2 regions of the Achromobacter sp. HNDS-1 genome follow, and region 2 is predicted to be linked to the other one. Evidence: predicted binding sites of a transcription regulator. Region 2 holds the regulator's gene; the other holds the start of a gene.
What was found. Region 2 encodes FliA, which starts transcription of late flagellar genes. Its sites were predicted from a motif close to CTAAAGTTTNNNNNNNNNNNGCCGNTA; they were not measured.
Positions count from the first base shown of each region.

Region 1: a site for FliA is predicted at 3,301-3,327, ahead of ABFG95_RS08370 (FlxA-like family protein). Genes of this name have one in related genera too.

Region 1 covers NZ_CP157584.1:1,821,768-1,828,141, reverse strand. Annotated here, with positions in the region: gene ABFG95_RS08380 (iron ABC transporter permease) at 1-1,284, opposite strand, end outside; gene ABFG95_RS08375 (extracellular solute-binding protein) at 1,372-2,697, opposite strand; gene ABFG95_RS08370 (FlxA-like family protein) at 2,825-3,256, opposite strand; gene ABFG95_RS08365 (solute carrier family 23 protein) at 3,393-4,703, shown strand; gene ABFG95_RS08360 (methyl-accepting chemotaxis protein) at 4,815-6,374, opposite strand, start outside.
Region 2 covers NZ_CP157584.1:5,700,789-5,707,162, reverse strand. Annotated here, with positions in the region: gene ABFG95_RS26350 (response regulator) at 1-278, opposite strand, end outside; gene motB (flagellar motor protein MotB) at 281-1,270, opposite strand; gene motA (flagellar motor stator protein MotA) at 1,282-2,151, opposite strand; gene flhC (flagellar transcriptional regulator FlhC) at 2,269-2,850, opposite strand; gene flhD (flagellar transcriptional regulator FlhD) at 2,882-3,205, opposite strand; gene ABFG95_RS26325 (RNA polymerase sigma factor FliA) at 3,636-4,391, shown strand; gene ABFG95_RS26320 (class I SAM-dependent methyltransferase) at 4,595-6,193, shown strand.

The sequences.
Region 1 (6,374 bases), 2.5 Mb from region 2:
GATCCACGACGAGGTCAGCAGCGTGCCGGTGCCCGGGATCTCCACCCCGCGGAACGTGCGCAGCAATCCGATCGCCAGCACGATGCCCGGGATCGCCAGCGCCGCCGAGGCCAGGAAGTCCAGCCACTGGCGCGCCGGCAGCCGGGTGCGCAGCATCAGGTAGGCGATGGCGGTGCCCAGGATCACGTCCACGCCCGCCGCCAGGCCGCAATAGAGCAGGGTGTTGGCGATCATGCCCTGCGATTCGCTGAACACCGCGCTGTAGTGCGCCAGCGTGTAGCCGTCCGGCAGCGGCGCGAAGCTCCAGACGCTCGCCAGGGACAGCAGCAGCACGCCCATGTGCGGCGACAACACCAGCAGCAGCACCAGGATGATCCAGCCATAGGCCAGCACGCTTTCGGCCGGGCGCAGCTTGCGCTTCTGGATCGAGTTGCCGCCCTTTTGCAGCGTGGAGTAGTCGCGGCCCTTGAGCACCCGCGCCGACAGCCACAGCGCCAGGATCGAGAAGGCGATCATGATGACGCTGATGACGTAGCCCAGCGGATCCTCCAGCCCCACCTGGGTGATGCGCAGGTAGGCCTGCGGCGCCAGCATGTTGGTGGTGCCCAGCACCAGCGGCGTGCCGAGGTCGTCGAACACCTTGACGAACACCAGCGAGGTGCCGGCCACGTAGCCCGGCAGCGCCAGCGGGAAGATCACGCGGCGGAATAGCCGGAAACCGCGCGCGCCCAGGTTGAAGGCCGCTTCCTCCATGGCGCCGTCGATGTTGCGCAGCGCCACCACCAGGTTCATCAGGATGAACGGGAAGTAGTGCAGCGCCTCGACGAAGATGACGCCGTTCAGGCCCTCCATGAACGGGATGGTGAAGCCGAACCAGTCGTTCAGCAGCAGGTTGACGCTGCCCGAGCGGCCGAAGATGAGCTGCATCGCCACCGCGCCGACGAAGGGCGGCATGATCAGCGGCAGCACCCCCAGCGTCTGGATGATGAGCGCGCCGCGGAAATCAAAGCGCACCGTGAAGTACGCCAGCGGCACCGCGATCAGCGAGGCCAGCAGCGCCGACCAGCCCGCCACGTAGAGGCTGTTGAAGAACGCCTCCAGCATCAGCGGCTGGTTGAAGAACGCGCCGAAGTGGCCGATGGTGAAGCCGCCGTCGGCGTTGACGAAGGCGCTGTAGAACACCGTGCCCACCGGCACGGCCAGGAACAGCGCCAGGAAACCCAGCACCAGGAGCGCGGCCAGCACGGGGCCGGCGGGCAGGCGTGAATGGCCCGGAAGATTCATCGAGATTCCCGTAATGGTTCAAGACAGGCCGCCCGCGGCGGGGCGGCGGCCGGACGGGGCGAGCCCCCCGTCCGGCGCGAGCCGGGCTCAGAGCGCCGCGGCTTCCCGCGCCAGCTTCACGGCCTGCTCATAATTGCTCTTGGCCGTGCCGTTCCATTCGCCTTCCAGCTTGGTGATCTGCTGGTTGACCGCGGCGTCCTTCTTGTTGCCGCTGAAGATCTTCAGGAACTCGGGATCGGCGGCCTGCTTGCCGTCCACCAGCGGCGCCCAGGCCAGCTTGCGGGCCTGCGCCAGCAGTTCGGCCGGCTTGCCGCTCTTGCCCTTGTCGCCGAGCTTGGCCTCGGCGTCGTAGATCGCCTTGGTCGCCGCCTGCAGTTCCTTCAGGCGGAACGTGACGGTCTGGTCGTACAGCGACTGCACCACGTAATAGCGCGTCTGCGACAGGTCGGCGTTGAACTGCACCTTGCTGCGGCGCGCGATCTCGGCCGGATCCGGATAACCCTGCGGCACCTTGCCGCCCAGCGCCGAATACGGCAGCACCGGCAGGCGCGATATCTTCGGCTCCAGCAGCAGTTCCTGGCCCGCCTGGCTGAGCGTGAAGGCGATGAACTTCTTGCCTTCCTCGGTGTTCTTGGCGCCGTCGATCAGCGCGATGTTGGCCGGCACGATGGCGGTCTCGGAGGGATAGACGAATTCCACCGGGAACTTCGAGTATTTGCTCGACAGGCCGAAGAAGTCGATCACCGGACCCGCGCCGAACTGGCCGTTGTTGACGCCGTCCGGCACGCCGAACGAACGCTCGGTGACGGCGCTGCTGTTGCCCGACATGCGCAGCAGGGTGTTCCAGCCGTCGTCCCAGCCTTCGCCCTGCAGGATGGTCTCGACCGTCAGGTGCATGGTGCCCGAGCGCGAGGGCGAGGTGATGCCGACGTGGCCGAACCAGTGCGGCGCCAGCAGGTCCTTCCATTCGACCGGCGCGGGGATCTTGTGCGCCGCGATGTAGCGCGTGTTGTAGACGATGCCGTAGCCGGCCAGCGCCTGGCCCAGGTACATGCCGCCCGGGTCGTTGATGGGATAGTTGCCGATCTTGTCCGGCACGTCCTTGTTGGCGACGTCCGAGGACTTGGCCAGCAGCTTGTCGCGGCCCAGCACCTCGAAGGCGTCCGGGGCGCTGGCCCAGAACACTTCCGGGCGCTGGCCGGCCGGCGTCTCGCGCACGTAGGCGATGCCGGACACGGTGTTCTTGTTGAGGATTTCCAGCGTGATGCCGGGGTTGGCCTTCTCGAACGCGGTCTTGTAGGCCTGGGTCAAATCTTTCGGGAACGACGTGATCACCGTGACGGTGCCCGCCAGGGCGGGGGCGGCGCAGGCGGCCAGCAGCGCCCCTGCAAGGGCTGTGCGCATTGCATGCATGGTTTGTCTCCGTGGTTTTTCGATTTGTCCGGAGACCTTAGCGGCTGCGTGCGCCGCCAGTCCAATCACAAATTTTGATGCGCGCCATCAGTGTGGCGGGCATTCGGGAGAACCCGCGGGAAGGAAGCTAGGCCGTGGCCGAGACGCCGCCGTTGGCCTTGGCCATCGCCTTGATCTTCTCGGTCATCACCTTCTGGATCTGGCCCATGATCTGCTGCGCCTGTCCGTTCAACGCCTGCAGCTGGGTGGCTTTCTGTTCCGCCGACGCATTGCTGTCGCGCACGCGTGCGATCTGCTCCATGACGCGCTTGAGCTGGCGTTGCAGTTCCTTGATCACCTGGGTGTAATAGTCGTCGTTTCCGGACGATTCGGTTTCCTCGGCCTGGCCCACCTTCTTGGCGCCCGCGCTGTTGACGCGGATCTTGCCGTCTGGCGTGACGCTGACGCCCGGGTCGCCGGCCTTGGCGTCCTTGGCTTCCTTGTTGGCCTGGATCTTCTGCGCCCACAGGTCGGCCATGCTGCCGATGCGCGAGGTGCCGCTGATGGAATCGATGGCCATGGAGGTCTCCGGGGGGGCGAAGGATTGAATGGGGGTTTCCACTAGTACGGCATTCCGGCCAGGAACTTAAGTTGCCGCCCCTTCCCGGCCCCCTTTACACTGGCGCCCGCTCACACCAATCACTCCCGGGGATTCCATGTCCAATTCCTATTTTCCGCGCTGGCGCCTGGCGGACGACGCCGAGCCCGGCGTCATCATTGCGCCCGACGAACGGCTGTCCTGGCCCAAGAACGTGGCCATGGGCGCCCAGCACGTGGTGGCGATGTTCGGCTCCACCGTGCTGGCGCCGCTGCTCATGGGCTTCGACCCCAACGTCGCCATCCTGATGTCGGGCATCGGCACCCTGATCTTCTTCCTGTTCGTGGGCGGCCGCGTGCCCAGCTACCTGGGCTCCAGCTTCGCCTTCATCGGCGGCGTCATCGCCGTCACCGGCTATGCCGGCGGCGGGGCCAACGCCAACATCGGCGTGGCGCTGGGCGCCATCATTGCCTGCGGCCTGGCCTACACCCTGATCGGTGTCCTGGTCTGGATCGCCAATGGCCGCGCCGGCGGCGGCGCCAACTGGATCGACACCCTGATGCCGCCGGTGGTGACCGGCGCGGTGGTCGCGGTGATCGGCCTGAACCTGGCGCCCATCGCCGCCAAGGGCGCCATGGGCGCCTCGGGCTTCGACAGCGCCATGGCGATCGTCACCATCCTGTGCGTGGGAGGCATCGCCGTCTACACCAAGGGCATGGTGCAGCGCCTGCTGATCCTGGTCGGCCTGATCCTGGCCTGCGTGGTGTATGCGATCTTCGCCAACGGCATGGGCCTGGGCAAGCCGATGGATTTCTCGGCCGTGTCGGCCGCCGCCTGGTTCGGCCTGCCGCACTTCGCCGCGCCGGTCTTCAAGGCCGAAGCCATGGGCCTGATCGTGCCGGTGGCCATCATCCTGGTCGCCGAGAACCTGGGCCACGTCAAGGCGGTCAGCGCCATGACCGGCCAGGACCTGGACCGCTACCTGGGCCGCGCCTTCGTCGGCGACGGCGTGGCCACCATGGTCTCGGGCGCGGTGGGCGGCACCGGCGTCACCACCTACGCCGAGAACATCGGCGTGATGGCGGTGACCCGCATCTATTCGACGCTGGTGTTCGTGATCGCCGCGCTGATCGCCATCGTGCTGGGCTTCTCGCCCAAGTTCGGCGCGCTGATCCAGACCATTCCCGCGCCTGTGCTGGGCGGCATGTCGGTGGTGGTCTTCGGCCTGATCGCCATTGCCGGGGCCCGCATCTGGGTCGTCAATCAGGTCGACTTCAGCGACAACCGCAACCTGATCGTGGCCGCGGTCACGCTGGTGCTGGGCGCGGGCGACTTCACCGTCAAGCTGGGCAACTTCACGCTGGGCGGCATCGGCACCGCAACCTTCGGCGCGATCATCCTGTACGCGTTGCTGCGCCGCAAGAAATAGGGCGGGGCGGTTGTCCTGCCAGGCGCCCGTCCCTCGGGCGCCGCGCCCGGCCCGCGTCGGCCGGCCGCGAGGCGGCCGCTCCGCTGGCCGGTCGCGACAGGCCGGCGCCGCTCAGGACCGCGACAGCCGTGATGCCGGCGTCCGGCCGCCCACCTGCACCGGGGCGGCCTCGATCACCTGGCCCGACTGGGTCTTGAAGACCGCGGTCGCCTCCGCCAGGCGCCGGGCCTGATCCTCCATCGCCGACGCGGCCGCCGAGGCCTGTTCCACCAGCGCGGCGTTCTGCTGCGTTACCTCGTCCATCTGCGACACCGCCAGGCTGACCTGGTCGATGCCGCCGGCCTGTTGCGCCGAGGCCGCCGAGATTTCACCCATGATGTCGGCCACGCGCTGCACCGAGGTCACGATTTCGTCCATGGTCTGTCCGGCGGCCGCGACCTGCGATGAGCCGGCCGCGACCGTATCGACCGAGGTTTCGATCAGCGCCTTGATCTCTTTGGCCGCCTGCGCGGCGCGCTGCGCCAGCGTGCGCACCTCGCCGGCCACCACGGCGAAGCCCTTGCCCTGTTCGCCGGCCCGGGCCGCCTCCACAGCGGCGTTCAACGCCAGGATGTTGGTCTGGAAGGCGATGCCGTCGATCACCGAGACAATCTCGGCGATTCGGCGCGAACTGTCCGAAATGCCTTGCATGGTGGCCACCACCTGGCCGACGGTGTGGCCGCCGCGCTGCGCCACCTCCATGCTCACCGCCGCCAGCTGATTGGCCTGGGCGGCGTTCTCCGCGTTCTGCTTGACCGTGGCGGCCAGCTCTTCCATGGTCGAGGCGGTCTCTTCGAGCGCGGCCGCCTGTTCCTCGGTGCGGGTCGACAGATTGGCGTTGCCGGCCGCGATCTCGGCCGCGCCGACGTTGATTTCGTCGACGCCCTGGCGCACCGTGGTCACCGTGCGGGTCAGGCCCTCCTGCATGCGCCGTACCGCCGAGAACAGCGTGCCGATCTCGTTATTGGAGCGCGTCTCCACGCGCTGCGTCAGGTCGCCGGCGGCAATGCGGTCGAAATGCCGGCCCGCGTCCTGCAGCGGCAGCAGCACGCCGCGGCGGATGAAGGCCCAGCACGCCACCGCCAGCAGCAGCGCCACCGACAGCAGCGTGATGGCCGAGATGCGGGCGGTCGAATAGGTGGTCTGCGAGCGCTCCAGCACGCTGTCGCTGCGTTCCTGGACTCGCGCCAGGAACACCTGCATGTCCTTGGCGAAGTCGGCATCGGCCTGGCGCACCCGCGCTTCGTTCTGCTGGTAGCGCGCCACCGAGCGCTCCTTGAGCGCCGCGCCCAGTTCGTCCAGCGCGGCGGCGTAGGCGGTGAAGCGGCCCTGCAGGACCCTCGCCAGCTCCTGGCCGCGCTCGCTCTTGGGCACCGCCATGTAGCGGTCGAAGCGCTCGCGGGCCAGTTTCAGCTGCTCGGCGGCCGCGGCTTGCGCGCTGGCCGCCTGATCGTTGGCGCCGGCCTGCAGGTCGGCGATGCCCGTGCCCAGCGACAGCCGGGTATGCAGCAGCGCGGCATTGGATTCATAAAGCGGATCGACCTGATGCACGGCCACATTATTCAGGTCCTCGATTTCCCGGACGCTGTTTTCGGCATTCATCCAGCTCAAACCGCAGGCCAGTGCCAGGGT
Region 2 (6,374 bases):
GCCATCTTGCTGTCCACGTCATCCTCGGTGGTCAGCACCAGCACCGGCACGTCCAGGTACTGTTCCTGTTCGCGCAGGCCCTGGATCAATTGCAGGCCTCCCATCACGGGCATGTTCCAGTCGCTCACCACCAGGTCGACCGGGTGGCTTTTCGCCACTTCCAGCGCTTCCTGGCCGTTGCCAGCCGTCAATACCTTCCATCCCGCGCCCGTCAGCGTCGCCTGGACGATCATTCTCATCGTCGCCGAATCGTCCGCCACCAGAATCGTTGCCGCCATTGCTATCGAGCCCCTTCGGCGGGCGGCGTTGCCGCCGCGTCGCCTTGCTTGGTTGCCGTCGTGGCCTGGGCGGCGGCATTCACCGCCTCCACGGCCGTTCCAACCTCGCGGGCATCCTTGGCGCTGACGTCCGCGGCCGCGGCGTTCTCGTTTTCGATGCGCCGCTGGGTGCTCTGGTTGAGCACCACTAGGCTGATACGTCTATTAACGGCCGCATATGGATCATCTTTAACGAGGCTCATGCTCGAGGACAGACCCTGGATGCGCATGACCTTGCTTTCGTTCATCCCGCCGGCCACCAGTTCCTGGCGCGAGGCGTTGGCGCGATCGGCCGAGAGTTCCCAGTTGCTGTAGGCGCGCTCGCCGCGGGCGTACTGCGACGCGTCGGTATGGCCCGAGATGCTGACCTTGTTGGGCAGTTCGTTCAAAACCGGCCCCAATTCCCGCAGGATGTCGCGCATGTAGGGCTGCACCTCGGCGCGGCCGGTCGCGAACATGGGACGGTTCTGGTTGTCGATGATCTGGATCCGCAGGCCTTCGGTGGTCAGGTCGATCAGCAATTGGGGCCGGAAGCTCTTGAGCACCGGACTGTTCTCGATGACGTTTTCCAGGCGCTTCTTGAGGTTTTCCAGGCGATGCTGGTCGCGCCGCTCGGCGTCGCCCATGGGCTGGGCCTCGACCCGGTTGCCCTGGGCGCGGCGTTCGTCGCCATCGCTGCGCAGCGGGTCGCGGCCGCCGCCGGGAACCGCGCTGGTCTCGGCCGAGCTGCTGGGACCGCCGGTCAGCGCCACGCGCAGGGGCATGCGGAAGTATTCGGCGATGCCCTTGAGTTCCTCGCGCGGCACGATGCTGATCAGCCACATCACCAGGAAGAACGCCATCATCGCCGTGATGAAGTCGGCGTAGGCGATCTTCCAGCTGCCGCCGTGGTGCCCGCCGCCGTGGACCTTCTTGCGGCGGATCACCACACGGTGGTTGTTTACCGTGCTCATGGCCCGCTCCGTCAGGCCTTGGCGGTGGACTTGGTCTGCCGGACGTGTTCTTCCAGCTCACCGAAAGTCGGGCGCACCGACGAATACAGCACCTTGCGGCCGAATTCCACCGCCAGTTGCGGCGGGTAGCCGTTCATGCTGGCCAGCAGCGTGGTCTTGATGCATTCCAGCACCTTCATGGCCTCGTCCGTGCGGCGCTCGATGCGCGAGGCCAGCGGACCGACGAAGCCGTAGGCCAGCAGGATGCCCAGGAAGGTGCCGACCATGGCCTTGGAGATCAGGTCGCCGAGGATGGCGGGCGGCTGGTCCACGGCGGCCAGCGCCTTGATCACGCCCAGCACCGCGGCCACGATACCGAAGGCCGGCAGGCCGTCGGCCATCTGCCGGATCATGCTGGCGGGCACTTCGCGTTCGTGGCGGTAGGTCTCGATTTCCTCGTCCATGAGGGTTTCGATTTCGAACGAGCTCATGTTGCCGCTGATCATGATGCGCAGGTAGTCCGTGATGAACTCCATGAGCTTCTCGTCCTTGGCGATGCGCGGATACTCGCTGAAGATCGGGCTGGAAGCCGGATCCTCGATGTGCGATTCGATCGCCATCAGGCCTTCGCGGCGCGCCTTGTTCAGCAACACGTACAGAAGCGCCATCAGCTCCATGTAGACGTCCTTGCCGTAGCGCGAGCTTTTCAGCGTATCCGGCAGCGCCTTCTTGACCAGCATCAGCGACTTCTTGCTGTTGCCGGCCAGGAACGCGCCGAAGGCCGCGCCGAAGATCAGCGTCAACTCGAACGGCTGGTAGAGCGCGCCCATGTGGCCGCCCAGCGCTACGAAGCTGCCGATGACCGACACGATCACCACTAGAAAACCGATAACAATCAACACATCAGGCCCCTGCCAACGAAGTCTAAAACCGGCGTCAATGATCCCCTGTTCCCCCCGACCCAAAAAGGCGGGTTACGGGGACTTTTCCAGGGCTTTTGATGTATTTGGACGCGCCGCTCAGGAACGGGCGGCGTCTACGGCAGGCGCGGAGCGGCTGCCCGCGCGCGCCTTGGCGGCGGCGCGGGTCTTGCCGGCGCGGGGTGGCGGGCGGCAGATCGCGCACACGAAATCCGATTGCGGATCATGCGCATGGGCGATGAAATGCCCGCCACACTGGCGGCAGGCCGAAAGCTGCAGCATGCCACTGTCGAAGAACCGCACCAGCATCCAGGCGCGAGTGAAGCTCAGCACGGGTTCGGTGGATTCGGCGCTATCGACGCCGGCATTTTCGAGGTACAGGCGGTACGCGTCGATGATGGCGCGGATGCCCTTGCTGCTGGTACGCGCATTCAGGAACGAATACACGTTGTAGAAAAGCGAGGAATGGATGTTCGGCAACCAGGTCATGAACCAGTCGACCGAAAAAGGCAGCATGCCCTTAGGTGGCGAGCAGCCGCGGATTTCGCGGTACAGGCGTGCCAGGCGGTCGTGGCTGAGGCTGGTTTCCGCCTCCAACACCTGCAGCCGCGCGCCCAGGGTGATCATGGAGCTGGCTAGCAGGATGTCATCCGCTTCCTGCGAAACGCTCTTGGTGGCCATTACACGTGTCCGAGTGGGATTCGACAGGCCGTCAGGCCAGTTCTTCAACAGGTTGCTTGGCCAGCAGGATCGTCGCGTGCGCTTGCTGCAGCGCGCCGCCCAGTACGTCGTGGGTCAGGGCGGACAGCAGGCTGTAGTCGTCGAAACGGAAACGGCACAGGAGCGAACTGGAACTGGCCAGCTTCACCAGCTGGGCCGGAGAAAGACGCATCAGGATATCGGCAACCTCATTGCTGAAACCCAGGCGGAACATCGATGCAGCATAGTCATCGCGCAGCATGCGCTGCGCGAGAAGTAGATAGGACAGATTCACTTCACGAATATCTGCCAGCAAAGAATTTTCGACTTGTTGCACGCCCGACTCCCTATTCCCTATCCCACCGAAGGGGCTTGATAACCAAAGCATTTCGCAACATATGTTGCGCCCTGCCCGCTGCATCCTGTTTTAATGCGAAATGTATCATTTGTTCGCAATTTAAGTAAAATTTACCACAGGTCATGTCATTTTCTATGACTTATATGACAAATCTTTGTTGATATTGCGCAACTTGAGACTTTAGATACACCTTGACATAGAAAGCCCTGACAAATGTACGTCAATTTGGCAAATAAGCATTCAAAACGTTGCGTGCTTTAGCGAATGAAATGCCGTCTTTTGCCGACAATGGCACCTTGCCGATCACAGAATCTTGCTAGCTTTAGCGTAGCCGCGCGTTTGTCGACAATGTCGCAAATTGACAACAACCGACAATGCGTCACGATGGACACCGCCCGACATTTCCGCAATGCCCCACGCAGATGACAGCTTGGTCGAATATGCCCCGCTAGTGCGGAAGCTGGCCCTGCAATTGCTCGCCCGGCTGCCGGCCAGCGTCGAGCTCGACGACCTGATCCAGGCCGGCATGATTGGACTGCTGGACGCCGTGCGGCGCTACCAGGAAACCGCCGACGCCCAGTTCGAGACCTACGCCACCACCCGCATCCGCGGCGCCATGCTGGACGAGTTGCGCGGCCAGGATTGGCTGCCGCGCAGCGTGCGCGCCAAGGCCCGCAAGATCGAACAGGCCATCCAGCAGCTGGAGCAACGCCTGATGCGCGCGCCGAGCGAAGCCGAGATCGCGCAGCAGATGGAAATGCCGCTGAACGAATATCAGACGCTTCTGCACGACGCCCAAGGCGTGCAGATCGTCCATTACGAAGATTTCGCCACCGAGCCCGACACCGCCTCGGGCCAGTCTGACTGGGCCGCCACGCTGAATCACGGCACCGCCGGCGGCAATCCGCTGGATTCGCTGCTGGCCGGCGATTTCCGCCAGGCCCTGATCCACGCCATCGACTCCCTGCCCGACCGCGAAAAGCTGCTGCTTTCGCTGTGTTACGAACAGGGCCTGAACCTGAAGGAAATCGGCGCGATCATGAACGTAACCGAGGCCCGCGTCTGCCAGTTGCGCTCGCAGGCCACCGCCCGCATCCGCGCCAAGCTGCGCGAGCAGGCCTGGCAGCAATTGCCCCAGGAGGGGCAGATCGCGCAGATTATCTGAGGCGAGCCGGACACCCACCCCGTTTCGCATCAATGTCGGCCCGATTTCCAGATGGAGCTTCCGGCCTAGCGAAACCCGGGCTCTTTCCGCCCTTTTTCGAGCCTTCCGGATCCCCTGCCGGCTGATAGGCTGTCGCCTGCACTATTTGCCTTTGCGCGCGACCAGGCCGCCGTTGCCATGGCTGCCTCGACACGGACCCCAAGATGACCGAACCCGATCTGCTGAACCAGGCGATTTCCGACGCCTACGATGAAACGCCCTACACTTCGAACGCACTGGCGCAAACCGCCCCTGGGCATCTCCGGGCGGTTGCTCACTTATACGGACTGGACTCCGCCCCGCTGGCGACCGCGCGGGTCCTGGAGCTGGGTTGCGCCGCGGGCGGCAACCTTATCCCGTTCGCGGTGGCAAACCCGGATGCACAAGTGATCGGCATCGACCTGTCCCCGGAGCAGATCAATGCCGGGCGCGAGATCGCACAACGGCTCGGACTGCGCAACCTGGACCTGCGTGCCCTCAGCATTACCGACATCGACGATAGCCTGGGCAAGTTCGACTACATCATCTGCCACGGCGTGTTCAGCTGGGTTCCTCCCGTGGTCCGCGAAGCGATTCTGCGAGTCTGCCGCGACAATCTGGCGCCCGAGGGCCTTGCCTTCATCAGCTACAACGTCTACCCCGGGTGGAAAACATCGGACATCTTGCGCGACGCGATGCAGCTGAATAGTTTCTCGGCCACCACGCCAGCCGAAAAACTGAAAAAGGCGAAGGAAATGCTTGGCCTGCTCCAGCATGGCCTGTCGCCCAATAATCTGATGCGCGAGGCAATCAGCAAGGCGGCACACACCTTGAGCCAGCAGCCGGACCACTATCTTTTCCACGAATACCTGGAGATGATCAACTCGCCCTGCTACTTCCTGGAGTTCATCGCCAGCATCCAGCAAGCGGACCTGGCCTATGTCAGCGACGCTCAGCCCGAAGGCTCCTTCCCCTCGAATTACGGCCAGGCCACCGCGGCCGCGCTCGCCACCATGTCCGCGGGCGCCGACCGCGTCATGCGCGAGCAATACCTGGATTTTGCGGTCGGCCGCCAATTCCGCCAGAGCATCCTCGTGCATGCCGAACGCGCCGACCAGATCCGGGAGAAGCCCGAGGCCAGCCACTTCTCATCGATGTTCGTTTCCGTCCAGCTGCAATCGGAAGCGGAGCGGGACCGGGCCAATCCGGGTCACCGGCATTTCCGCACGCCCGCCAACACCGGGCTGGCGACGCAGGATCCCTCGCTGATCGCACTGATCGAGACCCTGCAGGAGCAATGGCCCAACGCGATTTCGTTCGAGCAGGCCCAGACGATCGTAGGCACCAAGTCGGCTCAGAGCGGTACGGCCGCGGAACACGCCACGCTATTGCATTTGATTACATTGATGAATTGCGGGGCGCTGCGATACCGCCGCGAACCGCTCGGCTACGGCAACGACTCAGCCCGGCCCCGCCTGATTCCAGGCGCCCGCGAACTGATCATTGCCGCCAGCGAAAAGACGCTGCAGGTCGGCCACTACAACCTGTGGCACCAGTGGGTAAACCTGAGCACAGAGCCCGCCACCCGCTATGTCGCCAGCCTCCTGGACGGCTCGCTGCCCCAGGCTGAAGTGCGCACGCAACTGCGTGATGCGCTGACATCCGGGCGCATCCCTCATCCGGACGGGCTCGCGCTCAAGGGGGCCCGCAACGTCGATCCGGTCGCCCAGGAGTTGCTGGTACGCATCCTGGACGCCATGCGTTCTGGCGGCTTGCTTATGTAGCAATGGGCGCTTCCATTTCCCCTGCACTCCCGCCGGCTCAGGGGAAATGGAAAAAAATGCGATTTTCGTGATTTAGTCCTAAAGATTGATTTGGCACTGCCGTAATCCTGGCAACGGACGAAACTGAAATCAACAAAGTCAGTTCTTCACGTTACAGTTGGGCGGCTTAGCTGCCCGGTTT